2 regions of the Sinorhizobium sp. 7-81 genome follow, and region 1 is predicted to be linked to the other one. Evidence: predicted binding sites of a transcription regulator. Region 1 holds the regulator's gene; the other holds the start of a gene.
The links. Region 1 encodes PhoB, which activates phosphate uptake and scavenging genes when phosphate is short. Its sites were predicted from a motif close to TGTCATNNANCTGTCAT; they were not measured.

Region 1 (15,197 bases):
CACAGGGAAAAGTGGAGCGGGTGATCGGGATCGAACCGACGACATCAAGCTTGGGAAGCTGGCGTTCTACCACTGAACTACACCCGCGATAGAAGCGGAAATTTCATCAACGGCCGCGATCTGTCAAGCGCTTACAGCGCCGCGCGTCTTATCAGACGCGCATTGCCGCATGTTTTTCTTCAATCGGCCCTGTTCAAGGGAACATGCCGTGGGCTCACTCGGCGCGAAAATGCTTGGAAAGCTTCAGGCCCTGCGCCTGATAGTTCGAGCCGAGGTCGAGGCCATAGAGACCTTCCGGCCGCTCCATCATGTGCTCGTAGACGAGGCGACCGACGATCTGGCCATGCTCGAGAATGAACGGCACTTCGTGGCTGCGCACCTCGAGCACCGCCCGGCTGCCGCTGCCGCCGGCGGAAGCGTGGCCGAAGCCCGGATCGAAGAAGCCGGCATAGTGAACGCGGAATTCGCCGACGAGCGGATCGAAGGGCGTCATCTCGGCTGCGTAGAGCGGCGGAACGTGAACGGCTTCGCGGGAGACGAGAATGTAGAATTCGTCCGGATCGAGGATCAGGTCGTCACGGCCTCGGCTGTAAAGCGGCTCCCAGAAGTCGAAGACCGGGTGCTCGGCCTTCTTGTCGACATCGACCACCGAGGTGTGGTGCTTGCCGCGATAGCCGATCAGGCCGTCCGGGCCGGTGCCCTTGAGATCGATCGAGAGCGCGATGCCGCCGCCGGTGACGTTGGGCCGCTCGCTCGCGACGAGCACATCGCTTTCGTGCAGCGCCTGCAACTCCTGTTCGGAGAGCATCGACTGGCCGACGCGGAAGCGGATCTGCGACAGGCGTGAACCGCGCCTGACGACGATCGGAAAGGTGCGTGGGCTGATTTCCAGATAGAGCGGGCCACTATAGCCCGCCGGGATCTTGTCGAATTCCTGCGCCCTGTCGGTGATGACGCGGGTGAAGATATCGAGGCGGCCGGTCGAGCTCTTCGGATTGGCGGAGGCCGACATGTTCTCCGGCAGGGCGAGGCTCTCCATGAGCGGCACGATATAGACGCAGCCGGTTTCGAGCACCGCGCCCTCGCTGAGGTCGATGACATGCAGTTTCAGGCGGTCAAGCTTGTCGGCAACGAGATGGGCGGGACCGGGCATGAAGCTTGCCCTGACCCGAAACGCCTTGGCGCCGAGGCGCAGGTCGAGGCTTGCCGGCTGGATCTGATCTTCATCCAGCGGTCTTTCGCTTTTCAAGCGCCTCGTGGCGAACAGCGCGGCGATTGCGCGGTCGGCCAAAATTCCTGTCTCGCGAGCCATTCCGATCCTCACTCCAGTTGCCAGACAAAACCAAACTCCGGGAATTGACGCAAGCACGCCCAGGCAGTATTGGAGCTTTATCCCGTGGTGATTTGGCCGGTCGGCTTGCAGCCACGTTAAACAAGTAGCTAAAAAGGCCGGGTGTCAAACCGGCCCGTTTTCGCGGCCGGTTTTTTTGTTTTGAAAGTGATTGTCGCATGAGCAAGACCTGGCGCCCGGCAACCCAACTCGTCCACGGTGGGACCCTCCGCTCGCAGTACGGCGAGACCTCCGAAGCGATCTTTCTGACACAGGGTTTCGTCTACGAAACCTCCGAAGCGGCGGAAGCCCGTTTCAAGGGCGAGACCGACGGCTTCATCTACGCACGCTACGGCAGTCCGACCAACGACATGTTCGAAAAGCGCATGTGCATGCTCGAAGGGGCCGAAGACGCCCGCGCCACCGCGTCGGGCATGGCGGCTGTTTCCGCGGCGATCCTCTGCCAGGTAAAGGCCGGCGACCATATCGTGGCCGCGCGCGCACTGTTCGGCTCCTGCCGGTGGGTCGTGGAAACGCTCGCCCCCAAATACGGCGTCGAGTGCACGCTGGTGGACGGCCGCGATCTCGCAAACTGGGAGAAGGCGGTTCGCCCCAACACCAAGGTCTTCTTCCTCGAAAGCCCGACCAACCCGACGCTCGAAGTGATCGACATCGCCGGCGTCGCGAAGCTTGCCGATCAAATCGGCGCCAAGCTGGTCGTGGACAACGTGTTCGCCACGCCTCTCTTCCAGAAGCCGCTGGAACTCGGCGCCCACGTGGTCGTCTACTCCGCCACCAAACACATTGACGGCCAAGGCCGTTGCCTCGGCGGCGTCGTGCTTTCCAGCAAGGAATGGATCGACGAGAACCTGCACGACTATTTCCGCCATACCGGCCCTGCGATGTCACCGTTCAATGCCTGGACCCTGCTCAAGGGCGTCGAGACGCTTCCTCTGCGCGTGAAGCAGCAGACCGAGAGCGCCCGCCGGCTTGCCGATTTCCTGGCGGAACAGCCGCAAGTCGAGCGCGTCATCTATCCCGGCCGCAAGGACCATCCGCAGGCGGACATCATCGCCAAGCAGATGAGCGGCGGCTCGACGCTGGTCGCCTTCGAACTCAAGGGTGGCAAGGACGCGGCCTTCGCTCTCCAGAACGCGTTGGAGATCACCCGCATTTCCAACAATCTCGGCGATGCCAAGAGCCTGATCACCCACCCGGCGACGACCACGCACAAGAACCTGACGGACGAGGCACGCGCCGAACTCGGCATCTCCGCCGGCACCGTGCGCTTCTCCGCCGGCATCGAGGACAGCGAGGATCTCATCGAGGATTTCGCCCGTGCTTTGAAAGGCGTGAAGGCCTGATCAAGCCGCATCCAACTCTTTGAAACGACGCAATTCCGGACGGAAACCGCTATACGCGCTTCCTGGAACTCCTCCGAAACCGCCCGCGCACGCACGGGCGGTTTTTTATCGCGGCTCGGGGAAACTGAGGCGGGCAAGAACGATGCGCGACACGGCCGTGTAAAGACAGACGATCGCGAACAAGGATGCGAGCAGCGGGAACCAGCCGGGAAACAGGCAGAAGGCCAGGAAGACGATAATGGTTTCGGTCGCTTCGGCGAGGCCGGTCGTGAAATAGAGCGACTTTGCCCCGCGCACGCTGGTCGTCATTGCTCGCTTCTCGGCGATGGTGGCATAGGCGAGAAAGGTCGATCCGTTGACATAAAAAGAGAAAAGCAGAAACGCGCCAGCAAGGCCGTTCACGACCGGATCCGCAACGATGAAGGCGAGCGGTATCGCGCCGTAGAATGCAAAGTCGAGGACGATATCGAGAAAACCGCCGAAATCCGTGCTGCGGCTGGCGCGTGCGATCGCCCCGTCGAGACCGTCGCACAACCGGCTGAGCAGGATCATGACGGCGCCGGCGAGATAGAACCCTTGTCCGATGAGGCCGGCCGCCAGTAGTCCGAGGCCGAGGCCGAAAATCGTGATAGTGTCGGCTTTTACGCCCCGCTTCACGAGAGCGACGCCCAATCCGTCAAGGAGTGGATCAAGCCGCCTGCGCACCGCACCGTCCAGCATGGATTTCGGCTCCGTCTAATTTGAATGGGACTTGTGCAATCTTGCTGTTATTCTTGCCGAAACCATATTGCAGTAAAATACCCGAATAGATTTGGCATAGGGTGTGCACATGTATCGTGCCCTGACTCGCGACATCGAGGTCACGGTTGAACCGTATTATCTGGAAGAACAGTCGGATCCGGACGATAGCCGCTATGTCTGGGGTTACCGCATCGTGATATCGAACCACTCCGACATCTCGGTTCGCCTGATGACCCGTTACTGGCACATTACTGACGAGAACGGCCAGGTGGACGAAGTGAGCGGCCCCGGCGTGATCGGCGAGCAGCCTCTGCTCAACCCCGGCGACACTTACGAATATTCCTCCGGTTGCCCACTGGATACCCCCTCCGGCGTCATGTTCGGCCACTACAGCATGGAGGCCGAAGACGGGGAGACATTCAATGTGGCGATCCCCGCCTTCTCGCTTGATTCGCCCGGGCTCGTCCGCACCCTCAACTGAGGGTGCGGCCCCGGTAGCCAAAACGCATCAGCTAAGGCACATCACTGGGGACGCACCTCGCTCGCCTCGAAACGATAGGTGGTGGAGCAGAACTCGCACGTCACCTTGATCACGCCGTCTTCGATGCTGCTTTCGATGTCATCGCTGTCGAGCCCCGCCAACACCCCGCGGATCTTCTCGCGCGAGCAGCTGCAGCGATCATAGACAGCTTGCGGCTGATAGACACGGACCCCGCGTTCGTGGAACAGCCGATAGAGCAGCCTTTCCGTTCCGACGGTCGGGTCGGTCAGCTCGTCGGTGTCGATCGTCTCGACCATCACCTTCGCCTCCGACCAGAGATCATCTTCCTCAAAGAGGTGGAACGTCTCCTCCCCCTCGTCGCCGTCGCCCCCCGGAAGGTCCGGCTGGCGCATGCGTTCAGGGGCGTCCGGCAGGAACTGGGCAACCATGCCGCCGGCGCGCCAGCGGTGCCGCGGCTTGCCGTTTTCGTCGCGATCGAGAAGCTCGGCGACACCAAGGCGCACCTTGGTCGGGATCTGCTCCGACTGGCGGAAATAGACACCGGCGATTTCCTCGAGCGTTGCACCGTCGAGTTCGACAATACCCTGGTAGCGCTGCATGTGGGCGCCCTGGTCGATGGTGAAGGCAAGAACGCCCCTGCCAAGGAGTTCGTGGGGCTGCGTGCGCCCCCCCTCCTCCGCGGCGGCCAGGGCCTCCTGGCTGTAACGGGCGTAGGCCCGGACCCGGTCCGGCGTGGAAAAGTCCGCCACGACGAGATCGACCGGACCGTCGCCCTGAGTCTGAACGATCAGCTTGCCCTCGAACTTCAGCGACGTGCCGAGCAGCACCGTCAGCACCACCGTCTCTGCGACCAGCCGCGCCACCGGCAGCGGATAACTGTGCCGCTCCAGGATGGCATCGAGCATAGGGCCGAGCTGCACGGCGCGCCCGCGCACGTCGAGCCCCTCGACCTGGAAGGGCACGACATGGTCGTCGCCGGCAAAATCGAACTCGCCAAGCCCCCGCGCTGTTTCTGTCATATCTTGCTCCTTGCATCGCGGGCGAGGCGCGTGGGGACATAGATACCCCGGCGCAGTCTGCCCGTTATTTCATTTGACCCTGTCGCGATCGGATTTGTCCAGAAGGCACGTGCATTCCGACGGTGCGCGGCACGCGCTCACAATGCACAATGACTGATTGGCGGCCACTATCCGGCAGCATGACCGGAGCCGGCCTCATGCCGCCTAAATTGTGTTTCAGCGCGGAAAATTCAATAGGCACCCCGGTTCCACGGGCTTCCGGTCTCCGACGGTCCCGAACCGGCCATTCCAGGACCACCCCAAACGACCGGGTCTTCGGATCAGGGCGGAATGCCGTCAAAAGACCGGTACCGCGCTCGTCAGACGACGCCCATGCACCAGGCAAGGATCGATTTCTGTGCATGCAACCGGTTCTCCGCCTCGTCGAAAACAACCGATTGTGGGCCGTCGATGACCTCGTCCGTCACCTCTTCGCCACGGTGCGCCGGCAGGCAGTGCATGAACAGTGCGTCCGGCGCGGCGTGCTTCATCAATGCCCCATTGACCTGGTAGGGTTGGAAAACATTGTGGCCGCGGGCGCGGTGCTCCTGGTTCATCGATACCCAGGTGTCGGTGACGACGCAATTGGCTCCCGCGACGGCCTCCTCGGCCTCATGGCAAAGCAGGATCTCACCGCCATTGCTGCGCGCCCAGTTGAGGAACTTGTCCTGCGGCTCGGAACCGAGCGGCACCGCCATGTTCATGCGATATCCGAAACGCGCCGAGCCTTCGACCAGCGAATGGAGCACGTTGTTGCCATCACCCGCCCAGGCGATCGTCTTGCCCTTGACGGGCCCGCGATGCTCCTCGAACGTCATGATGTCTGCCATGATCTGGCAGGGATGCGTATCATCGGTCAATCCATTGATAACCGGCACCGTGGCGTGTTCGGCGAGTTCCAACAGCCGGCGATGATTTGTCGTGCGGATCATGATGGCGTCGACATAGCGCGAAAGAACCTTTGCCGTATCGCCGATCGTCTCGGCCCGGCCAAGCTGCATTTCGGTTCCGGAAAGAAACAGCGTCTCGCCACCGAGCTGGCGCATGCCGACGTCAAAGGAGATGCGCGTGCGGGTGGAGGGCTTCTCGAAAATCATCGCGAGCACCTTGCCGGCAAGCGGCCGTTCAGCGGTGCCCGCTTTGGTCGCCGTCTTGCGAACGCGGGCGTCGTCAATGATCGTCCTCAAGTCGGCAGCCGTCATCGCCGAAAGATCGAGAAAGTGTCTGGTACCGGTCATCACTCAAAATTCCTGTCGTGAAAGTCAGGCCGTTCAGGCCGCCGCATTGCCGCTGTTGCTTCTGACCGCTTCGGCGGCACGCTCAAGCCTTGCGAGCCCTTCTCGGGCTTCGGCGGCAGTGGTGATCAACGGCGGCAACAGGCGCAGCACGTTTTCGCCGGCCGGAACTACAAGCAGCTTCTCCGCGCGGATTGCCTTCAACAGATCGGCCGAGGGCACCTTTGCCTTGATCCCGAGCATCAGTCCGTCCCCGCGGATTTCCTCGATCACATCCGGAAAACGGTCCTTGAGCGACGCGAGCCCCTGCCGGAAAACGAGAGTGACGTCGCGCACCTGGTCCAGGAAGCCGTCGGCGAGAACAACGTCGAGCACCGCGTTGCCGACCGCCATTGCCAGCGGATTGCCGCCATAGGTCGATCCGTGCGTCCCCGTGACCATGCCAGCGGCCGCTTCTTCGGTCGAAAGGCACGCGCCCAGAGGAAAGCCGCCGCCGATGCCCTTCGCGACAGCCATGATGTCGGGCCGGATGCCGGCCCACTCATGGGCGAAGAGCTTGCCAGTCCGCCCGACGCCGCACTGAACCTCGTCGAGGATCAGCAGCAGGCCGAACTCGTCGCAAAGCGCCCGCAACTCCTGCAGAAACTCCTTGCTGGCCAGGCGAATGCCGCCCTCGCCCTGGATCGGTTCGATCAGGATCGCCGCCGTCTCGTCATTGATCGCATCCTTGACCGCAGCGAGGTCGCCGAAAGGAACCTGATAGAAGCCTGGCGCCTTTGGCCCGAAACCCTCGATGTACTTCTGTTGGCCGCCGGCCGCGATCGTCGCGATCGTGCGGCCATGGAAGGCGCCTTCGAAGGTGATGATATGGAACTTTTCCGAATGCCCTTTGGCGAAATGATAGCGACGCGCAGTCTTGATCGCGCATTCGAGCGCTTCCGCACCCGAATTGGTGAAGAACACGCGGTCCGCGAAGGTCACGGCGGTCAGCCGGCGGGCCAGGCTTTCCTGCCCGGGAACCTCGTAGAGGTTGGAAAGATGCCAGACCTTGTCCGCCTGCGCCTTCAGCGCCTCGACGAGGTGCGGATGTGCATGGCCAAGCGAGTTCACGGCAACGCCTGCGGCAAAATCGAGATAGCGCGAGCCGTCTTCGGCGATAAGCCAGACGCCCTCGCCTCGCTCGAAACGCAACGGCGCGCGCATATAGGTGTCGTAGAGCGGCGTTGTTGCGGCCATGGCGAACTTCTCCTTCCGTCCTGTTGGCATCGATATCGGCTGATCGCGTCCGATAAAAATCAAAAATGCCGCCTTTCGGCGGCGCAGGCACTATTCCTATTTCGCACTGCAATGTCAACAAAACCAAGGCTTGCAACGGCCCTGAAGGCTTAGATTCCGACGTGCGAAAAAACGTCCGGCGAGGGCTTGCAAAAATGCAACGGCCAGCGAGCAAGTTGGGGAAAACCCCGAAATCGATTCGGCGCGATTCCCGCGACTCTTGCCACGGAGTCACCCTGCCAGTAGGTTAATATTCAATTACTAGACGCATGCGGCGGACCTAGTCACCAAAAGAGTTATCGCGTTGCAGCTCCGGAGTTTTTCCGGAGCATGGTGATGGATTCTGCCATCCAACGCCGAGAACGGAGAGTGCAGAATGAACTGGACTGACGAGCGGGTGGAGAAACTGAAGAAGCTGTGGTCGGAAGGCCTGAGCGCCAGCCAGATCGCGGCACAACTGGGTGGCGTCAGCCGTAATGCCGTCATCGGCAAGGTTCACCGGCTGAGCCTGCCGGGGCGGGCCAAGGCCGGCGGCGCGACCACTGCCGCACGCCCGAAGCGCACCACTTCCGCTCCCCGCGCGCCGAATTACGCCGCGCGTGTCACAACCCGCACCGTCACCCGCACCGCTGGTGCCACCGTGCTCAAGGAAGAGATCGAAGTCGATCTCGTCGCGGATCAGGACCTCGAACACGCACCCAATGTCGTCGTTCCGATGTCCCGCCGCCTCGGCCTGACGGAGCTCAGCGAGCGCACCTGCAAGTGGCCGATCGGCGATCCTTTGAAGGAAGAGTTCCATTTCTGCGGCAATGACTCGCCGGAATCGTCGCCTTATTGCAGCTATCACACGCGGCTCGCCTATCAGCCTTCCGGCGAGCGCCGGCGGATGCGCTGATCGGTCTTGCGAACGCAAATGAAAAGGGGCCTAAAGGCCCCTTTTTTATGCATGCAGAAACCGGACAACAGCGGCCTTCAGCTTTCAAGTGAATAGCCGGCACCGCGCACGGTGCGAATGACATCGGGCATGTTCGAAAAGTTCAGCGCCTTGCGCAGACGACCGACATGCACGTCCACTGTGCGTTCGTCGACATAAATGTCATGACCCCACACGCCGTCGAGAAGCTGTGAACGGGAGAAGACGCGCCCCGGCGAGGACATCAGGAACTCCAGCAGCCGGAACTCCGTCGGTCCGAGCCGAACCTCGCGGCTGCGCCTGTGGACCCGGTGCGTCTCGCGATCGAGCTCGATGTCGCCGCAGCGCAAGAGCGTCGAAAGTACCTCGGGCTTGGCGCGCCGCAGCATCGCCTTCACCCTTGCCATCAGTTCCGGCGTAGAGAACGGCTTGACGACATAGTCGTCCGCGCCGGTGGCGAGACCACGAACCCGCTCGCTTTCCTCGCCGCGCGCAGTCAGCATGATAATCGGCAGGCGCTCCGTTTCCGGCCTCTGCCGCAGCCGGCGGCAAAGTTCGATGCCGGACACTCCGGGCAGCATCCAGTCGAGGATCAACAGATCGGGCAACCGCTCCTGAAGGCGGATTTCAGCCTCGTCTCCACGCAGGATCGTATCGACGTCGAATCCTTCGGCCTCGAGATTGTAGCGCAGGAGGACGCTCAGCGCCTCCTCGTCCTCGACAACAGCGATCTTCGGCAACATTCGGTCATGCTCCTTCCCACGCGCGGGTGCCGTCATGCCACCGCGGCACAATACGGGCGCGAATACTCGCGACCGGGACAAGATTAACGCATGCACCTGCGCATGCGGGTATCGGGCGCCCTAGATCGTTTCATTGAAACAGTGAAACGACCTAAATCTCTGAACGACGCAACTCCGGACGAAAAACCGTTGTCCTGGAATTGCTCTAGTCCGTCACGGAGCCCAGCGACGACGTCGTGTCGTCCTTCGGCCGTTCGCCTTGCGGCTGAGCACCCGTCGCCATGTAATAGATCGTTTCGGCGATGTTGGTCGCATGGTCGCCGATACGCTCGATGTTCTTGGCGCAGAAGAGAAGATGCGTGCACGGCGTGATGTTGCGCGGATCTTCCATCATATAGGTCAGCAACTCGCGGAAAAGCGACGTGTAGATCGCGTCGATCTCTTCATCGCGCTCGCGGATGCTGTTCGCCTTTTCCGGCGAACGGGAGGCATAGACGTCGAGCACTTCCTTGAGCTGGACCAGGGCCAGCTCCGCAAGATGCTCCAGGCCACGCGCGAGCTTGCGCGGAATGCCGGATCCGGCGACCGCGATCACGCGTTTGGCGGTATTCTTGCCGAGGTCGCCGACACGCTCCAAATCGGCGGCGATCCGGATCGACCCCATGATCTCGCGGAGATCCGACGCCATTGGCTGACGCTTGGCGATGGTGACGATCGCCTTCTCGCCGATCTGACGCTCGGCGTCGTCGAGGATCGCGTCGTCCGAAATCACCTTCTGCGCCAAGGCCAGATCCGAGTTCACCAGCGCCCGGACAGAGTCCGCCACCATCTGCTCGGCAAGCCCGCCCATCTCGGAGATCCGGCGCGTGAGATATTTCAACTCCTCGTCGAAGGCGGACATTATGTGTGCATGAGTCATTTTCGTTTCCTCAAGGCGCGCGCTGTTCTGGACGGACCTTCATCGATCGTAAGGGTTGGAAACCGCTTTAGCCGAACCGACCCATAATATAGTCCTGCGTGCGCTGATCATCCGGATTGGTGAACATCTTGTCGGTGTCGTTCTCCTCGACGAGATTGCCGAGGTGGAACATGGCGGTGCGTTGCGACACACGCGCGGCCTGCTGCATCGAATGGGTCACGATCACGATCGTGAAATTCGCACGCAGCTCGTGAATGAGCTCCTCGACCTTCGCGGTGGCGATCGGATCGAGCGCCGAGCAGGGCTCGTCCATCAGGATCACTTCGGGGCTGACCGCAACGGCGCGCGCGATACAGAGGCGCTGCTGCTGACCGCCGGAGAGGCCGGTGCCCGGCTCTTGCAGCCGATCTTTGACCTCATTGAAAAGGCCCGCCTTTTGCAGGCTCGTTTCGACGACCTCATCGAATTCCGCTTTCGTGCGGGCGAGACCATGAATACGAGGACCGTAGGCGACGTTCTCGTAGATAGATTTCGGGAACGGGTTCGGCTTCTGGAACACCATGCCGACACGGGCGCGCAGTTCCACGACATCGATGCTCGGATCGTAAATATCGTCCTCGTCGAGCGTGATCTTGCCGGTCACCCGGCAGTTCTCGATCGTATCGTTCATGCGGTTCAGCGTGCGCAGGAACGTCGACTTGCCGCAGCCCGATGGACCGATCAGGGCTGTCACGGTGTTTTCACGGATGTTGAGATTGACGTCGAAGAGCGCGCGCTTCTCGCCGTAATAGACCGACACATCCTTGCCGATCATCTTGTAGGGCACCGTGTTCATTTTCAGGTCCAGAGCCTTTTCCACTGCAGCTTCCGACATCATGTTCATAGTCCTTACCCCACTACCAGCGGCGCTCAAAGCGACGCCGCAAGAGAATTGCGCCCAGGTTCATGAAGACCAGGAAGATCAAGAGAATGATGATCGCCCCGGACGTCCGCTCGACAAAGGCGCGCTCCGCCTCGTTCGCCCACATATAGATCTGCACCGGGAGGGCCGTGGACGGCTCCAGCGGCGATCCCGGAAAATCAACCACGAAGGCGACCATGCCGATCAACAGCAACGGCGCGGTTTCGCCGAGGGCGTGCGCAAGGCCGATGATCGTTCCGGTCAGGATGCCAGGCATGGCAAGCGGCAACACGTGATGGAAAATCGTTTGCATCTTCGATGCGCCGAGACCGAGCGCGGCGGAACGGATCGACGGTGGAACGGCCTTCAGAGCCGCCCGCGTGGCGATGATGATCGTCGGCACGAAACCGCCGACGAGCGCGGCCGAACGCGGCAAGCCGGCGAAATTTATAAAGACGGCGAGGCCGAGAAGGCCGTAGACAATTGACGGTACGGCCGCGAGGTTGTTGATGTTGACTTCGATCAGGTCGGTAAGCCGGTTCTTTGGTGCGAACTCCTCGAGATAGATCGAGGCGGCCACGCCGATCGGCAGCGACAGAACCAGAACGATCAGCATCATGTAGAGAGAGCCGATCAGGGCAACGCCAACGCCCGCCGCTTCCGGACGGCTCGATGCGCCGAATGTGAAGATACCCGTGTTGAAGCTCGTCTTGAGTATGCCGGCATCGGCGAGCTCGTTCATCCAGGCAACCTGCTGGTCCTTGACCTTGCGATTGGTTTCAGCGACCGACAGGTCGATCTGGCCCTTGAAAGCGGAATCGATGTTCGCTTCGGCAAGCAGCGTCACCGGCACCGTTTTGCCGATGATCGACGGATCCGCGACGACGATGTTGCGCAGCTGCGTGCGTGCGCTGGCGGAGATCATATCCGTCGCCTGCTTGACCAGAGGCCGCTTCGTCGCGTCGAGCCCGAGTTGCTTAACGAGCGCATCGCGAACGAGCAACGGATAGTTGGCCGTCATCAGCTGCTTGGCGTCGGTCGCGCGCTCGTTTTTAGGATCGATGACCTTTTCCGAAAACTCGATCGGCAGCGTGATCGTCGTCTGCAGGAATGCAGTGTAGCCCTTCGAAACGACCGTCGTGACGAGGACCGCGAGGAAGAACAGACCGAGGACGATGGCGCTGATGCCATAGGCCCGGAAACGGCGCTCGGCAGCATAGCGGCGCTTGATACCGATATCGCGGCGGGTTTCGGCAGGACGGGTCGAGACCCTTACCGTCGGGGAAGCAAGGTCGGTCATTCGTACTGTTCCCGATATTTGCGCACGATATAGAGCGCGTATATGTTGAGGCAGAGCGTGATGACGAAGAGCGTGATGCCGAGCGCGAACGCGACCAACGTCTGTGGCGACGTGAATTCCAGGTCACCCGTCAGCTGGTGAACGATCTTCACCGTCACCGTCGTCATCGGCTCGAAAGGCGTCAGTTGCATGCGCGCCGCCACGCCCGCTGCAAGCACGACGATCATCGTCTCGCCAACCGCGCGTGACGCCGTCAGAAGCAGCGCACCGACAATGCCGGGCAGTGCGGCCGGCAGGATGACCTTCTTCACCGTCTCTGAACGCGTTGCCCCAAGTCCGAGCGAGCCGTCGCGCAATGCACGCGGAACCTGCGTGATGATGTCATCGGAGAGCGACGATACGAAGGGGATCAGCATGATGCCCATGACGATGCCAGCAGTCAGTACGCTCTGCGCCTGGATGAAGTTCTGGTAGTTGCCGGTGAGGAGGCCGTTCAGTTGCGTCGAGATATCGCGCAGGAACGGTCCGACCGTGACGAGCGCAAAGAAGCCGTAGACGATCGTCGGGATGCCGGCGAGCACTTCGAGGAGCGGCTTCGCCGTCGAACGCAGCCGCGGGCTTGCGTATTCTGCCATGTATATCGCCGCGAAGAGACCAATGGGCACTGCAAACAGCATGGCGACTAAGGCGATATAGAGTGTGCCTCCGAGAAGCGGCAGGAGGCCGAACTGGCCCGATGCGCCGCCGCTGCCGGCGGCCGCGAAACGGGGGTCCCACACCGTGCCGAAGAAGAACTCGGCGGGCGATACCATGCTGAAGAACCGGCCCGCCTCCGACAACATCGAAGCGACGATACCGATGGTGGTGAGAATGGCGATCGAGGACGCAACGATCAGCGAAGCGAGCATTACGCGCTCCACCCGATTGCGGGCGCGGAAGCGGGTGCTGATGTTGCGGATGGCATACACACCGCCAGCAACGGCAACGAACAGCACGACCGCGCTCATCAGCCAGCGACTGTAGGTCCGCATGGCGTTGAACTGCTGCGCTGCCCCAATCATGTACGGTTCGCCTTCTCCCGCCAGCGCTACGCCCTTGGCGGCAAGCGTTTCGCGCAGGTTGGCCGAACCATTTTCAAGCGCGGCGAGTTCAGACGCGTCCAGGCGAACGAGGCCGCCGGCAACCGACTTCACCTGACCGAGTGCGAGCTGAACCGTTGCAGCGCCCTGGCTCTTTACCGCCTCGGGAAGAGCAGAACGGACACTGGAATCGATGTAAAGCGGCGATGCGATCAGCCAGGTGGCCAGCACAAGTGCCGCCGGCAGCATCGCCCAGATGGCGACATAGCTGCCATGATAGCCGGGCAAGGAGTGCAGGTCCGCGAATTTACCGCCGGACTGCGCGAGCGAGCGCGCACGACCGGCAAAATAGGCAATGAAACCAATCAAAACTATGATCAAAAGAAGGAGCGAAGTACTCATCAGCACGTCTCCCCGGCAAAGACCGCCATGGCCGCCGGCAAAATCAAAATGAACGCATGCCCCGACGCGACACCAGGTCGCGCCGGGGCGTGTCTTAATTAGAGCATGTTGCCGGCTTCGAAAGCCTTGCGGATTTCTTCACGCTCTGCGTCCGGAGCAGAAACGAGGCCGTATTCGGCGAGCGGGCTGTCAGGGCCGATCATCTGGTCGTCGATGAAGAATTCGACGTATTCCTTGAGGCCGGGAACAACGCCCATATGGGCCTTCTTGACGTAGAAGAACAGCGGACGGGAAACCGGGTATTCGCCCGAAGCGATCGTTTCCGTCGAGGGAACGACGCCGTTGACGGTAGCGACCTTCAGCTTGTCGGCGTTGTTCTCGTAAAACGAAAGGCCGAACACGCCGATGCCGCTCTTGTTGGAAGCGATACGGGCGAGCGTTTCGGTGTAGTCGCCGTCGATGTCGACAGCCATGCCGTCCTTGCGGACAGCGACGCACTTGGCGAGCTGTTCCTTGGCATCGCTGACGGCTGCCTTGATGACGTCCTGGGCACCGGCTTCCTTGCAGCCTTCAGCGAGGATCTTCTCCTCGAAGACTTCGCGCGTGCCGTGCTTCTGGCCTGGGATGAAGGCAGCGATTTCGGCGTCCGGAAGCGAAGCGTCGACTTCCGACCACTTCTTGTACGGGTTGGCAACGAGCTTGCCGTCGACGACGACTTCAGCTGCGAGCGCCTTGTAGAGATGCTCCGGCTTCAGGGCGAGGTCGGCGTTGCCAGCATCGGTCGCGAAGACGATGCCGTCATAACCGATCTTGACTTCCTGGATCTCGGTCACGCCGGCAGCCTTGCAGGCTTCGATTTCGCTGTCCTTGATCTTGCGCGAGGAGTTGGCGATATCGATCGTGTCTTCGCCGACGCCCTTGCAGAATTCCTTGAGGCCGGCAGACGAGCCGCCGGACTCGACAACCGGCGTCTTGAAGTCGGGGAAGGTCTCACCGAAGGTTTCGGCGACGATCTTTGCGTAGGGAAGAACGGTCGACGAGCCAGCGACCTGAACCTGGTCGCGAGCCGCTGCGGTGCCCGCGAACGCGGCGGAGGCGACCAGCGCCGCTACAGTGAGTTTAAGAGCTTTCATAGATGTTCTCCCGGAATGGGCTTGTGTTGGTGCGCTTCAGTTCCAGCGCTCTCTTCGCCGTATGATCGGCCGCCCCTAGTTAGCCGCCGATGGTCACACCTTTTATGTCAATTCGGTGAAACATTTATGACAGTCTATGTCATTGAAGAAGCTTCGTAATTTCGACATCCGCGATGAACCGGCGACGTTTTGTGTCAGAAGCGGACCGTGAAGATCGTACCCTTCCCGACCTCCGAATGAATTAGGAGACGGGCACGGTGGCGCGTGAGGATATGCTTGACGATGGCAAGCCCCAGGCCGGT
Region 2 (15,197 bases), 680 kb from region 1:
GAGCAGTGAGTTGGAAGCGAGACGGTTGGCGCCGTGAACGCCGGTCGAGGTCACCTCGCCTGCCGCCCAGAGACCATCGATCGAGGTGCGGCCCTGCCCGTCGGTCAGCACGCCGCCCATGTGATAGTGAACCGCCGGAACAACCGGGATCGGTTGCGTCACCGGATCGATGCCGGCCGCGACACAGGAGGCATAAACGGTCGGGAACATTTCGGGGAAATGTTTGCCCACCGCCTTGGTGCAATCGAGGAAGGCGCCACGCCCGGCCTGCACTTCGGCGAAAACGCCGCGCGAGACAATGTCCCGCGGCGCGAGCTCGCCGTCGGGGTGAATGTCGAGCATGAAACGATGACCCGCGGAATTGACAAGCACGGCGCCGTCACCACGCAGCGCCTCCGTGGCCAAGGGCGCCGGGTCCTTGCCGATATTGATCGCGGTCGGATGGAACTGGACGAATTCGGGATCGGCGATGATCGCGCCCGCCCGCGCCGCCATGCCGACACCCTGGCCACAGGCCTCCCACGGATTGGTGGTGACGGCGTAGAGATGCCCGATGCCGCCGGAGCACAGCACGACGGCGCGCGCGGGGAAGGAGACACGGGTCTTCGACTGGCCAGCATCCGGCCTCGCGATGACGCCGGAGATGAAGCGCCCCTCACGAACCAGTTCCTCGACCACATAGCCTTCGATGATGCGGATAGACGGAGTCCTGCGCACGGCGGCGATCAGCGCTTCCATGATCGCCTTGCCGGCCATGTCGCCCCTGACGCGAACGATACGCCGCTCGGAATGCGCCGCCTCGCGCGAAAGCAGAAGCTTGCCTTCGAGGTCCCGGTCGAAGGGTACCCCATATTCGAGCAGATCGTGAATGCGCGCCGGGCCTTCGGCGACCATCATCCGCGTCATCTTCTCGTCGACGATGCCCGCACCGGCGGTGACCGTATCGGCGACGTGCTTTTCGAAAGTGTCGCCCGGGCTCATTGCGGCAGCAATCCCGCCTTGCGCCCAGGCGGACGAGGCGCCGTGCCCGATAGGCGCAGCGGCGAGGATCGTAACGGGACGCGGCGCCAGCTTCAGGGCGCAGAAGAGCCCCGCGAGCCCGCCGCCAACGATGACGATATCATCGATGCCGTTGAAAGATTGCGGGCGAAAATGGTCTTTCAGCATGGCTCGGTAGCTCCTCCAACGCATGCATGAGTGCCGGGCTGTGGGCCCGGGCATCGACTACTGCTTGAGGTTCACCATGCGCTCGACCGCAAGGCGCGCGCGACCGGCGATAGCCGGATCGACCAGAACCTCTTCCGTCATGTTGAGCAGGCTGTCGAGGATCTTCGGCAGCGTGATGCGCTTCATGTGCGGACAGAGATTGCACGGCTTGACGAACTCGACACCCTCGACTTCGGCCTGGATATTGGAGGCCATGGAGCATTCGGTGACGAGAAGCACCTTGGGCGGCCGCTTATCCTTGACATAGTTGATCATGCCCGAGGTGGAGCCGGCAAAATCGCAGACGGCAATGACATCCGGGTGGCATTCCGGATGACCGATGATCTCGATGCCCGGATTGGCTTCCTTGTAGGCGAGGAGTTCCGCCGCGGTGAAACGTTCATGAACCTCGCAGTGGCCCTTCCAGGTGAGGATCTTCTTGTTCGTCTGGCGCGCGACATTCATCGCGAGATATTCGTCGGGAATGCAGAGGACCGTATCGGACGCGAGGCTTTCGACGACCGCCAGCACGTTGGAGGAGGTGCAGCAGATGTCGGTCTCCGCCTTCACTTCGGCCGAGGTGTTGACGTATGTAACGACCGGAACACCGGGATAACGCTCCTTGAGCAGGCGTACATCCGCGCCGGTGATCGATTCGGACAACGAGCAGCCCGCCTTGGCATCGGGGATCAGCACGGTCTTTTCCGGATTGAGCAACTTCGAGGTCTCGGCCATGAAATGCACGCCGCATTGGACGATGATTTCGGCGTCGACCTTGGTGGCGTCGCGCGCGAGCTGCAGCGAATCCCCGACGATATCGGCCACACAATGGAAAATATCGGGAGTCTGGTAGTTATGCGCCAGGATGACGGCGTTGCGCTCCTTCTTCAGACGATTGATCGCGTGAACATAAGGCGCGTAAGCGGGCCACTCGATGGCCGGGATGAAATCCTTGACCTTCTCGTAGAGATGCGCGGTTTCGCGCGCCATCGCCGGCGTGTAGGTGAGGTCCGGTTTTTCGATGACACCGAAGCGCGCAGCCGCGCTGACGAATGCCGGGGCTGGCGCTGCGTCTGCACGAAGGTCAAGATTGGTCATCGTCTCTCCTCTCCCGCCGCTTTGGGCGGCTACTAATTATGCTCACATTGAGCATAATTAGGTCAAAACAAAAGCGGCGAAGCCGCGGCGATTGATTTAGAAAGTTTTGTGACAGATTTCAAGAAGGACGCGCCCATTTCGGGCGCATCCATATTGTCGTCTTCGGTCAGGCCATCGCCGGTCTCGCGACACCACGCTCCTCGATCGGCCAATGGACGATGGCAGCAAACACGCCGAGCGCGACGCCCAGCCACCAGACCGGATCATAGGAACCGAAGCGGTCGTATAGATAGCCGCCCATCCAGACGCCGAGGAAGGAACCGATCTGGTGGGAAAGGAAGACAATGCCGCCAAGCAGGCCGAGATGTCTCGTTCCGAACATGATCGCCACCAGCCCGTTGGTCGGCGGCACGGTCGACAGCCAGAGCAAGCCCATAACGATTGCGAAAATTATGACCGAGGTCGGCGACTGCGGCAGCAGCAGGAAAGCTGTAACGGCGATCGAGCGGGCAAGATAGATCAGCGCGAGGAAATAGGGCTTCGAATAGCGCTGACCGATAATGCCGGCTGAGAACGAACCGATGATGTTGAAGAAGCCGATCAGGGCGAGGGCAATCACCGCATAACGCGCATCGATGCCGATGTCGCCGATATAGGCGGGGAAATGCGCGGTGATGAAGGCGACCTGATAGCCGCAGACGAAGAAGCCAGACACCAGCAGCAAATAGCTTCTATGCCCGAATGCTTCCCTCAAGGCTTCGCCGACTGTCTGCTTGTACTGCATTTCCGACTGGCGACCGGATGAAGCGTTGCCGCGCAAGGGGATTGCGACGAGCGGGACCACCAGCATCAGCACGCCGAGATAGACAAGGCTGTCGGACCAGCCATAGGCGGAAATCAGCCCTTGGCTCAGCGGCGCGAACAGGAACATGCCGGCCGAACCAGCAGCCGTGCCGATGCCGAAGGCGAGCGAGCGCTGCTCGGGCGCGACATTGCGCGCAAAGGCCGAAAGCACGATGCCGAAGGAACCGGACGCAACGCCGAGACCGACGAGCACGCCGCCGCCGATATGCAGCCAGATCGGTGCATTGGCAAAGGCCATGATGAACAGACCCGCCGCGTAAACAAGACCGGATAGCGCCAGCACGCGCCAGGTACCGAACTTGTCGGCTATGGCCCCGAAGAACGGCTGGCCAAGCCCCCAGCAGAGATTCTGGAGCGCCATTGCGAGGCCGAAGGTCGTCCGGTCCCACCCCGTATCGGCGAGCATCGGCAATTGGAAGAAACCCATGGCGGATCGAGGACCGAAGGTGAGCATCGCAATCATGGAACCGGCGGCGATGATCAGCCACGGCAGGCTGCTATCGGCTGGACGTGCGGCGGCTGAGGAAATCGCGGACATAGGATAGCTCCGATTTGTGAGGGCGCATCCTATGGCGGCGCTCATATTGAGGAAAGCCAATTAATTTGACGATGTGATCACAGGAATTGATAGCGCCTGCCGGCAAAGCCGCTCTTGCGGCGCGTGAAGGCGCATCATTTAGCGTTCGCGCACCTTCATAGGCCAGCATTCGCCGCGCCGCCGAACGACCTTGGCGTCGTGCCCGAGCTTGACGGTCCCGTCGCCTCGCGGCACGGCATTCCAGCCGAAAAGAACGCCCGCGACGCGCCGGTCCGCGGACATGCGCTTTTCCGACAGGCCCTGGATCGGATTGCCGCCGGTCCGCTCGCCGGTGGTTTGATCTTGCGTGGTCATGATGCATCGGGCGCAGGGCTTGACGAGGTCGAAGGTGACGCCGGCGATCTCCAGGCTTTCCCACCAATCTTCTTCCCAAGGTTCATCGCAATCGATCAGGATATTGGTGCGGAAGCGCTCCATGCCGACTGGCTGCTGCCCCTTCGCGATCAGCGTGCGGTTGAGGTCCGCAAGCGATCCGGTCGTGGTAATGAGAATCGGAAAGCCGTCGGCAAAGCCGACTGGAGCTGCCGCGCCCGCCCATTCGGCCCCGACGAAGCGTTCTGCCTGTTCGTCCATGTGGACCAGTTTCACAGCACGCCCGAACCAGCGGGAAAGCACGTCGTTGGCGGCATCGTCGGCGACCGCAGCGTCGACGTCGCTCGACCAGACGCGGACATCGAGCCGGCGGCCTGGATCGAAGCGCACGGACAATTCGTCGCCGTTCATCTTCAAGTGCACGCCGCCGTCGATGAGCGCCGCCTCGACCTGTGCCAACGCCTGCAACTCGCGCTGGGTAATGAAGTGGCCATCCGGTTCGACCACCATGAAGCGCCGATCGCCGACGAGCCCATCAATATTGACCGTCACGGCGGCTTGCGGAATGGCGCGACCGCTCTTCAGCGGATGGATATTGAGGCCGGTCACTTTCATGTCGATCTTTCCGAGTTCAGAAACTGATTCAGGCGGCTCGCAATCTGATTCGGCGAGCGGCGCCAATCATTTGAAAGATCACATCATTTTGGTCGAGACAATCGGGAATGGCTGTGATCGATTTTCATGGGGAGCGGGATGCGGGGCGAGACCGCTTCGCACCTTTCCCTCCTGCTCTAGATTTCATCGAGCAGCATGGCAAGTATGCTGCGCAGCCGGGCTTGCCGCTCCTTCGCATGCCGACGCCCCGCCGCAGTCTGGAATCCGTCCGCAAGGCGAAAGAGCTTCGTCTCGAAATGATCGATTGCGAAGGCCTTGTCGTCGAGCGGCCGATCCTCTGCCAGAGGATCGAGCGGATCGTAGAGCCCGCTGCCCATGCGTCCGGCGATATAGAAGCAGCGCGCCGCTCCGACCATGCCGATCGCGTCCAATCTGTCGGCGTCCTGGAGGATTTTCGCCTCCAGCGTTTCAGGCGGCAGGTTGGCGGAGAAGCTGTGCGTCAGGATGGCATGCGCGACAGGCGAGATGTCCGCCGTGCGCCAGGCGAGAGCGTCGAGGATTTGCCAGGCCTTCTCGGCCGCAAGCCGGGAAGCCTCGGCACGCTGCGGCGAGTTCTTCTCGACCGAAACGCAATCATGAAGCAGCACGGCGGCCGCGAGAACGTGGGCGTCGCCGCCCTCCTCGGCCTGTATGCGCGCTGCATTTTTCCAGACGCGAATGAGGTGCGACGCATCGTGTGAACCGTCGTCCTCGGCAAAGGCATGCGGCAAGAGCTTTCTTGCGAGCTCGTCATGAGGCGCGAAAGCGGCTGCCAGTTCCGGAAGGCGTGTCATGCGCGGCTAGTCCCCTCGTCCGGTCCAATTGTAGCTGCCCCAGCGTCGCCCCGGCCGCCATTCCCCGTGTTGGACAATATTCTTTGGTAGAAAAGGCCGATACCGATCAGTACGCCACCGAGACCGATGAAGGACAGGGCGCGCAGGAATCCTTCCAGATTCGACATGTCGATGAGAAAGACTTTGAGCACGGCAATGAAGACGAGCACGGCCGAGGCAATGCGGATGCTCTTCGCATCGAAGCGCGAGCCGGCGACAAGGAGCGACACACCAAGCACCAGCCAGACGACCGAATAGGTATATGTTTCCCCCTGGAGGAAGCCCTTCCAGTCAGCGACGTTCTCTCCCTGCCAGAAGCGGCGAACGCTGAGGCTTGCCCAGGCGAAGGCGAGGACTGCACCGCTAACAGCAAGTGCGGCCACATAAGGCCAAGGGCGCTTGTCGCGCGCATACCAGGCGAGGCCGGCGTAAGCGACGCCGGGCAGCAGATAACCGATGAAGAGCAGATCGAAGACAGGGATCCTGCCGAGCAGTTCGCCGCTGAAATAGGGATTGAGACCGGCAAGGTGGGCCGAAAGCACCGAGAGCATCGAAAGCGCGCCGAGCGCCATCCCGCCGTAGCGAAACACCGGACTTGGCGACTTGGTGTCCAGGGTCATGAATATGCCGGACGCGCCGATTGCGAGAAGCGTGTAGATCGACTGCTCCGCAAGCGTCGGAACGGAACTGTCGAGAACGCCGCCATTCATCGCGTGGCGAACAAGGATCGCGAGCGTCAGCAGCACGAAAAGACTTGCGAGCGCCTGCAGCAGGTTGCGCACGCGCGTCGCCGATGAGGCGCGAAGCAGATAGGCGGATGCCACCAGCAGCAATGCCGGAATGCCGTAGCCTGGCAAAAGCGCATTAAAGACTGGTGTCGTCGAGAGATTTCCGGCGCCGACGATCGTCGGCTCCCAGGCGATCCGTGCCAGAACCACGATAGCTGATCCGACGGTTATCCAGGGAAGAACGGGCCAGGAGCGCGCCCGCGTTGCGAAGGTATATCCCGCGCCCAGCAGCGCGACGGCAAGGGTCGTGGCGAGACCATCCGTCCAGGCATGCAGGCCGATGACGAAGAGACCGAAGGAGCCCGCCACCAGCAGTCCGCTAGCGATGTCCATGTCCCTTGTATTCATGTCTCTTGTCTCTGCGCTCCGGCGGTAACGCCACTCGACGAAAGCGAGAAGAAACAAGCCGCCGATAAAGCCGGCGAGCCCGTGCAACAGATCGAAGGCGAATTTTCCCGTCATGAGGAAGGACATGGCCAGCACGGCATTCGGCACGACGCCGCCGATACCTGCCCACAGAATCGCAAACTGCGAGTGCGTCCCAAGCCGCCGGTCGAGCACGAAGGAAGGGAGCAGCACGAAGAGCGCCGCCAGCGTCATCGCGGCCAGCATCGCCGTGCTGCCGGGAACGACGACTTCCGGTGAAAGTTGCGGGAGTGCAGGGTCGAGATAGGCAAGAACATCGCTGAGCGCGGTCAGGCTCCACGTGCCGGCGATCGCGCCGAAGGCGGCAAACAGCGCCGGATAGACCGCCGTTGGCCTCAATGCGCCGACCAGCGCGAGCGCTGCGATCACCACGACAAATTCCTGGACCGGGAAACGCTCTGCGGTGACTGCCGGGCTGATGAAAAGAAGCGCGAGAACGGTTGCCGCGATCGCAGACGAGACGGTGACTGCCGCATAGGGGGGTGCGAACAGTCTTTCCCATGGTCCGGCCGCGGCGGCGTCAGCGCGACCCGCCCCCGGCGCACTTTCTGCGCGTTCGCCGCCGCCTGGCCAGATCAATCCGACGCCAGCAATCATCACCAGCAGCGCAAAGGTGACCGGCAACGCCTCGAAGGGTGTCACACCCACGACATAGGCGAGCCCCCAGAGACCTAGCCCGGCATTGGCGAGCGTCGGCACGACAGTCCACTGGCGGAAGCGCGAGGCGAAGAGCGTCGCAAGCCAGGCAATCGAGAGGAAGCCGAACAGCACCCAGGGTCGGGGCGCTTCGCTTGATACGAACAAGGGCGTGAGCAGTGAAGCGAGGAGACCAAGCCCGGCGAGGGCCTGGCCATGCAACAACGACAGTCCCACCGTCGCCAGCGAAATCAATGCCAGCAGTACGAATGCCGCCGCAGTGCCTATGAAGCCGTAGATGCCGTGGGCAGCATAAACAACCCCGAAAAGCGTGGCGGCACCGGCCGCCGTCAGCACGCCCGGGATCATGGCATGACGGAACCTGTCGGCAATCGTCGGCATCGCACGCCGGCGGATCACGTCGCCAGCGATCCCAAGCGCGAGACCGAAAGCCGCCGCCAGTGTCAGTCTGACGGTCGGGCTCAGCAGCCCCGCATCGATAGAATATTGCACCAGGAAGTAACCGCCGAGCGCCAGCGCCAGACCGCCGACCCAAACGGGCCATTGGCCGCCAATTCGGCTTTCGAGGCTTTCTGCCGAGGGTGTTGGAGCCTCCGCGATGGCTGCAGCAGCGACTTGACCGTCGCGGCCACCGTCCTCGGCCTGCTCCTGTCCTCCCGCCTCCTCGCGGGCGCCTCGCGCCGCCCGCGACCAGGGGTCTTCCTTGCCTTCGTCTTCAACTTCGATCGTACCGGGAGCCTGCGCCTCATCGGCCCGCGAAGGAGCAGGCTCGACTGGGGTCTGTCGTTCGCTCAAGCGAGCGATCTCGGCCCTCAGAGAAATGATCTCGGCTTCCAGCCGCTCCGCGGTCTTGCGGCCACCGAGAAAAGCGGCAAGCGCCATGGCAAAGGCAACAAAGGCAATGACTTCAAGCATCTTTTCCCCTGCAGCGCCGCGCTTCCGATCGGACGCGCAGAGGTCGCTGTAGCACTTTGAATTGCTGCATGATTTTGTCATTAAATCGATTCCGATTTAAGGAATCATGCAGTGGCGGCAATCTTCGCAGGCTGCTGCGACCATACAGGTTTTCATTCAAGCGCCAAATGCATTGACAATCGGGCGCAGCAATCTCTTCACTGAACTGTCGCGGAACTGTCATGAACTTGCTGCTACAGCGACGGACGGACGTCGCATGATGCGCGGCGGCTCTATCGTTCAACGTGGAGAACCCGGCAATGGACAAGCATCTCGCCTCAACGGAAGAAACCGAATTCAAGACGCTGACGGAACGCAGGGAGGAATTGGAGGACGTCGGTCAGAACTGTTCCGCCAATCCGACCATGGGCGACATCATCAATCGCCGTTTCTCGCGCCGCTCATTCATCGGCGGCTCCTTGGCTGTTGCCGCTATTTCCACGACAGTCAGCCCGCTCGCGCTTTTGACGGCCGATGAAGCGCGCGCCGACGACGCCTCGCGTTTCGACTTCACGGAAGTCGAAGCCGGTATCGACGAGAACCATCACGTGGCCGACGGCTATGATGCCGATATCCTCTTGCGCTGGGGCGACAAGGTTTTTGCCGACAGCCCGGACTTCGACCCGAAGAACCAGACGGCCGCGGCCCAGGAAAAGCTCTTCGGCTACAACAATGACTATGTCGGGTTCATTCCGCTCGAGGACAATCCGGACCACGGTCTGCTGGTCGTCAACCATGAATACACCAATGCGGAACTGATGTTTCCGGCCTTCGCCTCGATCGTGAAGGAGAAAGTGACCAAGGACGGTCAGGAAGTCGAGGAGGAAAAGGTCACCCTTGGCGAATACACCAAAGACCTCGTCGACATCGAAATGGCCGCACACGGCGGCACGATCATCGAAATCCGAAGGGTGGACGGCAAGTGGCAGCCGGTGCTCGGCGGCAAGTACAACCGCCGCATCACGCTCAACACCGAAATGCAGCTTTCCGGGCCGGTTGCCGGCCATGACCGTGTGAAGACCCCGTCCGACCCGACCGGCAAAAAAGTCTTCGGCACGGTCAACAATTGCGCCGGCGGCGTCACCGCCTGGGGCACCTACATGATGGCCGAGGAGAACTTCAACGGCTACTTCGGCGGCGAAATCGCCGAGGACCATGCGGAATTCAAGCAGTTGAAGCGTCTTGGGGCGCCGGGCGGACAATATGAATGGTCCAAGTTCTACGATCGCTTCGACGTGTCGAAGGAACCGACCGAGGCCAATCGCTTCGGCTGGATCGTAGAAGTCGATGCCCTCGACCCGACGTCTATCCCGAAGAAGCGCACGGCGCTTGGCCGGTTCAAGCACGAAGGCTGCGAATCCATCGTCAACAAGGACGGGCGCGTCGTGCTATATACCGGCGACGACGAGCGCTATGATTATGTCTACAAATTCGTGACCAAGGGCAGCTACAACCCGAACGATCGTGCCGCCAACATGGACCTCTTCGACGAAGGCACGCTCTATGTGGCGAAGTTCGATGAAGACGGCACCGTCACCTGGCTGCCGCTCGTCCATGGCGAGGGACCGTTGACCGCCGAGAACGGTTTTGCCTCGCAGGCCGACGTGCTGATCGACACCCGGCTTGCTTCCGACGCGCTCGGCGCCACCAAGATGGACCGTCCGGAGGACGTCCAGCCCAATCCGAAGACCGGCAAGGTCTACGTGATGCTGACCAACAACACCAAGCGCAAGGCCGAAGAAATCAACGCCGCCAATCCGCGCGCAAAGAACGCCTTCGGTCATATCATCGAAATCACCGAAACCGATGGCGACTTCGCCTCGCTCACCAGCCGTTGGGACGTGCTTCTGAAATGTGGCGATCCAAGCGTTGCCGAAGTCGGTGCGTCGTTCTCGACAGCAACGACCAAGAACGGCTGGTTCGGCATGCCGGATAACTGCGCGATCGACGCCGACGGCAGGCTTTGGGTTTCGACGGACGGCAATAACGAAAAGGAAACCGGCCGCACCGATGGCGTCTGGGCGATCGACACCGAGGGCGGAGCACGCGGTACTTCCAAGCTGTTCTTCCGCGTTCCGGTCGGCGCCGAGATGTGCGGTCCCTGCTTCAATCCGACGTCCGACACTTTCTTCCTCGCCGTGCAGCACCCGGGCGACGCAGGTCTTGCCACCTACGAGAAGCCGGCAACGCGCTGGCCCGATTTCAAGGACGACATGCCGGTACGCCCGGCGGTGGTGGCGGTCACCAAACGTGGCGGCGGCCGGATCGGCTGACCCGCATACAACGGACGCCGCGTCGCCGACGCGGCGTCTGGCTTCATCGTCCCTACTGCATGATTCCTCAAATCGGAATCGATTTGAGGACAAAATCATGCAGCGATTCAAGGTGCTACAGCGACCTTTGCGCGTCCGATTGGACGCGCGGCGCAGTAGTTGCCAGCAGACCTCGATCAGGCCGCAGACGGTGGAGAAGATTTCAACGCCTTAAGCGCGGCGTGAACAAAAGCGTCACGCACGGAGGAGGCGTCGAGGCCGCGTGGCTCGTAGACATGGCGGTTGAGGAAATAGGCGGTCAGGCGAAACGCGGCGGCGAGGCTGTCGTGGTCGGCCGCCTGGTGCCCACCGGGAGACAGGAAATCCGGAAGGGCGAGCATGCGGTCGGCATAGCGCGCGCCCGCCTCCCGACTGACGGCGCGGCCGGATTTGGGCGAGACATAGACGAGGCCCTGACGCGCGCCGGTCGCGGCGCATTCCGACAGATCCAGACCGAAGCCGAGGTCGTTCAAGACGGCGAGTTCGAAGCGTACGAACAGTTCCCCGGCATCCGCCGGGTCCTGAAGATGGTCGACGATGACGGCAAGCGCCTCGTAGAGATGCGGGTGCGGATCACGCTCCGGCAGCAGCCGCAGCAGCGCGCCCAGGGCCTGGATGCCATAGACGGACGTTGCCGCCTCCATCAGCCTTGCGGCACGCAGTTGAAGCGGCTCCACCCGAAATTCGCCGAGATGTTCGTCAAGCCGCGCCCGCCAGGTCACTTCGACAGAGTTTCCGGGCTGCAGCACGGGCTGCATCGTACGCGATCGGCCGGAGCGCACGAGGCCAAGATGCCGCCCATGCGCGGCGGTCATGACTTCCGCGATGACAGAGCTTTCGCCGTGCCGCCGGATGCCGAGTATGATAGCTTGATCGCTCCACTGCATGGAACAGGCATACACCCGGGTTTGAAAGCGGATCAAGCACAGATATGTCGGCTTCGGATGGGGCGGCGAGAACGGTTCTGGACGAAACTGTCGCCTTTTCGCTACACCGCCGGCCGGCCACATTTCTGCCTTAGCGCCGCCTCCCCGCGGACATTTTTGGGCCTCAAGCCGGGCCACTCGTTGGAACGCTTCCGAGTCCAGGAATTATTGCAGTCAGCAGGATCAACTATGTGTGTGTCCCGGAACAGCGCCGGCCGCCTGGCGCGGCTCTTCGCCCTTCTCCTCGTTTCGTCAGTTCTCGCCAACTGCGCGACCAGCGGCCAAAGCGCCAGGCAGAAAGGGCCGGATCCATATTACCTCGCCATGTACGGGCCGAAGCCGGAGGAAAAGTTCCCGCTTCCCGCAACCGACATCAGCAAGGTCGAGCCCCGCTATCTGCGCCAGCAGGTCGCCTATGCCACTTCCGAACCGCCGGGCACGCTCGTCGTCGACACCCAGAATCGCTTCCTTTACCTCGTGCAGGATGGCGGCATGGCGTTGCGATATGGGATCGGCGTCGGCAAGGCGGGGCTGGAATTCCAGGGTGAGGCCCGTGTCGGGCGCAAGGCCGAGTGGCCGCGTTGGACGCCGACGTCCGACATGGTTGCACGCGAGCCGGAACGCTACGGACCGCTTGCCGGCGGCATGGAGCCGGGGATCCGCAATCCCCTTGGCCCGCGCGCGCTCTATCTTTTCCAGGGCAACCGCGACACGCTGTTTCGCATCCACGGCACCACCGAGGCCTGGTCCATCGGAAAGGCCGTTTCGAGCGGCTGCATCCGGCTTTTCAATCCGGACATCATCGACCTCTATAGCCGGGTGCCGACGGATACACGCGTCATCGTGCTTCAATCCGAGCCACCGATGGGTGGGCCGCTCGGTGCGCCAATGGCGGCGGCCGCTGATGAGGGTCAGCCGCTTTCGATGTGACGACTGGCCCATGTGAGGCGCATTTGACACTCAGGCGCCTACCAGGCATCCGGTTCCCGCACCAGGTGCACGATGTTCGCAGGGTTCATGATCCAGCCCCCGCGAAAGCCTTCACCCAGATCCTCGACCGCGTCGCAGCGGACGGCTCCGTTCGCCGCGAGATGGTCGAGCGCCTTCTCATAATCGCCGGTGAAAAGCTCCAGCCAGATTTCCGCCTGGCTGTAGTTTGGCACCTCATCTATCCAGAGGCGATTTGGGCCGAGAACGAACCCCATCGCAGGCGCCTTCTCATCGAAGGGCGGAAGCCCGACGACGTCGCGGTAGAAGGCAATCACGGCTTCGTATTGATGGCTAGGAACCTTCATGGCGATGTTGAACCCGCCCTTGATCTCCGTCGGCATCGCACGCCCTCCTATGCTTGCGGCTCGAGTGCAGGATTGCCCGAGAGTTCGCTCACGTAATAGCCCTCGCGCAAGTTGATCCCATATTCGAGCCAGGCCTTCATGCAGGCGAGCATCTGGGACCAGCCTTCGCAGTTCATATAGGAGCTCTTCTGTCCCTGTTCGTTTTCGCGCCAGCCGGTTTCGGCAATGGTGATCATGGTTGCGCCGTCATCAAGGGACTGGAAGCGCATCTCTACCTTCGTCCGGTACGGGGCTTCGCCCTCGCCCACCTTGGCGTCCCACCGGAATACGATTCGCTGATTGGACTCGACGGTTTCCACCTCCACCGGCACCTCCCCCCACCAGGTGACTGTCGTACCGGCGACCAGAGGCGCGCTAACACCACCGAGGGTCACGAAGTAGCGGCTGAGCTGATCCGGGTTGACGACAGCGTCGAACACCTCATCGACAGGCCGGGCGATCCGGCCATTCACACGAAATTCCAAGGTCATGTCTTCCTCCTCGCCATTGTGTGACACGATGATATGTTATAAAAATATAACATGTCAACCGATTCGAAAGACGACGCCGTATTCAAAGCACTGGCCAATGGCCTGCGCCGGCAGATCCTCGACGCTCTGAAAGCCGCGCCGCAGACGACCGGCATGCTCTGCGAACAATTCTCGCAACTCGACCGCTGCACCGTGATGCAACACCTGAAAGTGCTGGAGGACGCTAACCTGATCCTCGTCCAACGAGAGGGGCGCGAGCGATGGAACTATCTGAATGCTTTGCCGATCCAGGCCATTCATGATCGCTGGATCAGCCAATATGCGGACCACGCCATGTCCGTACTGACGGCCCTGCACCGGGGGCTCGAAAGCCCGCCCAAGTGATGGATTCGGCTTTCCATTGCTCAGCTTTCTTCGTATGAACTGTCCGACTATGCAAATTTGGGGATACCGTCGTGCGCTACCTCATCACCGGCACAGCAGGCTTCATCGGTTTCCATGTCGCCAAGCGGCTTATCGACGAGGGACATTTCGTTGTGGGCTTCGACGGCATGACGCCCTATTACAACGTGACGCTCAAGGAGCGTCGCCATGCGATCCTGAAGCGCTCCAATGGCTTCAAAGCGGTGACGGCGATGCTCGAGGATCGGGCGGCACTCGACCACGCTGCAGAGCTTGCCGAGCCCGAGGTGATCATTCATCTCGCCGCACAGGCGGGCGTTCGATACAGCCTCGAAAATCCCAAGGCCTATGTCGACTCGAACCTCATCGGCACGTGGAACATGCTGGAACTTGCGCGCGCAATTGGTCCCAAGCACCTGATGCTCGCGTCGACGTCCTCGATCTATGGCGCCAACGACAAGATCCCCTTTTCCGAGACGGACCGGGCCGACGAGCCCCTGACGCTGTACGCGGCGACGAAGAAATCGATGGAATTGATGGCGCACAGCTACGCCCATCTCTACAAGGTGCCGACGACCGCCTTCCGCTTCTTCACCGTCTACGGCCCTTGGGGACGTCCCGACATGGCGCTGTTCAAATTTGTGGACGCGATTCACAATGATCGGCCGATCGACATCTATGGCGAGGGCCGGATGAGCCGCGACTTTACCTATATCGACGATCTCGTCGAAGGCATCCTCAGGCTTTCGCACGTTGCACCGGCAGAGGAAAATCGCGTGCCGGCGGAAAAGGCCAAAGACACGCTCTCCTCTCAGGCACCGTTTCGCGTCGTCAATGTCGGTGGCGGCCAGCCCGTCGAACTGATGACCTTCGTCGAAACGGTCGAGAAGGCAGTCGGCAGGCCCGCCATCCGCAACATGCTTCCGATGCAACAGGGTGACGTTCCCCGCACCTACGCGTCGCCGGACCTGCTCGAAGCGTTAACTGATTTCAAGCCGTCGATTTCGGTCAAGGAGGGCGTTGCCCGCTTTGTGGAATGGTATGAGCAATATTATTGTAAAACCGGCCAGATCGCATAACGTATTATTAGCCACGAGGCTGGGCCAAAACCTCAGATCCGGCTCAAAATGGCCGCAAATAGGTCTATTTCGCTTTTAATACACGGATTTATCTAACCGACATCCAATAAAACCCAACAACAAAGGAAGAACCGATGAAAATCACGATGATCGGCGCCGGCTACGTCGGCCTTGTTTCGGGCGTCTGTTTTGCGGATTTTGGTCACGACGTGATCTGCCTCGATAAGGACGAGCGCAAGATCGAGGCGCTCAAGCAGGGGCAA

Region 2: a site for PhoB is predicted at 8,558-8,574, ahead of QN224_RS05560 (PhoX family phosphatase). Genes of this name have one in related genera too.

The regions. Positions count from the first base shown of each region.
Region 1 covers NZ_JASKLT010000001.1:470,386-485,582, reverse strand. The annotation lists tRNA gene QN224_RS02350 (tRNA-Gly) at 13-87, opposite strand; gene QN224_RS02345 (2'-deoxycytidine 5'-triphosphate deaminase) at 215-1,312, opposite strand; SAM riboswitch at 1,387-1,465, shown strand; gene QN224_RS02340 (O-succinylhomoserine sulfhydrylase) at 1,510-2,694, shown strand; gene QN224_RS02335 (CDP-alcohol phosphatidyltransferase family protein) at 2,800-3,414, opposite strand; gene apaG (Co2+/Mg2+ efflux protein ApaG) at 3,524-3,916, shown strand; gene QN224_RS02325 (Hsp33 family molecular chaperone) at 3,958-4,956, opposite strand; gene argF (ornithine carbamoyltransferase) at 5,316-6,233, opposite strand; gene QN224_RS02315 (aspartate aminotransferase family protein) at 6,267-7,466, opposite strand; gene QN224_RS02310 (GcrA family cell cycle regulator) at 7,882-8,400, shown strand; gene phoB (phosphate regulon transcriptional regulator PhoB) at 8,478-9,161, opposite strand; gene phoU (phosphate signaling complex protein PhoU) at 9,367-10,080, opposite strand; gene pstB (phosphate ABC transporter ATP-binding protein PstB) at 10,148-10,963, opposite strand; gene pstA (phosphate ABC transporter permease PstA) at 10,977-12,281, opposite strand; gene pstC (phosphate ABC transporter permease subunit PstC) at 12,278-13,762, opposite strand; gene QN224_RS02280 (substrate-binding domain-containing protein) at 13,861-14,895, opposite strand; gene phoR (phosphate regulon sensor histidine kinase PhoR) at 15,090-15,197, opposite strand, start outside.
Region 2 covers NZ_JASKLT010000001.1:1,150,676-1,165,872, reverse strand. The annotation lists gene QN224_RS05590 (L-aspartate oxidase) at 1-1,167, opposite strand, end outside; gene nadA (quinolinate synthase NadA) at 1,225-2,304, opposite strand; gene QN224_RS05580 (MFS transporter) at 2,471-3,706, opposite strand; gene QN224_RS05575 (MOSC domain-containing protein) at 3,845-4,693, opposite strand; gene QN224_RS05570 (HD domain-containing protein) at 4,870-5,526, opposite strand; gene QN224_RS05565 (DUF2339 domain-containing protein) at 5,523-8,351, opposite strand; gene QN224_RS05560 (PhoX family phosphatase) at 8,651-10,663, shown strand; gene recO (DNA repair protein RecO) at 10,840-11,589, opposite strand; gene QN224_RS05550 (L,D-transpeptidase) at 11,818-12,558, shown strand; gene QN224_RS05545 (VOC family protein) at 12,597-12,959, opposite strand; gene QN224_RS05540 (SRPBCC domain-containing protein) at 12,971-13,453, opposite strand; gene QN224_RS05535 (helix-turn-helix transcriptional regulator) at 13,505-13,837, shown strand; gene QN224_RS05530 (NAD-dependent epimerase) at 13,909-14,934, shown strand; gene rkpK (UDP-glucose 6-dehydrogenase) at 15,069-15,197, shown strand, end outside.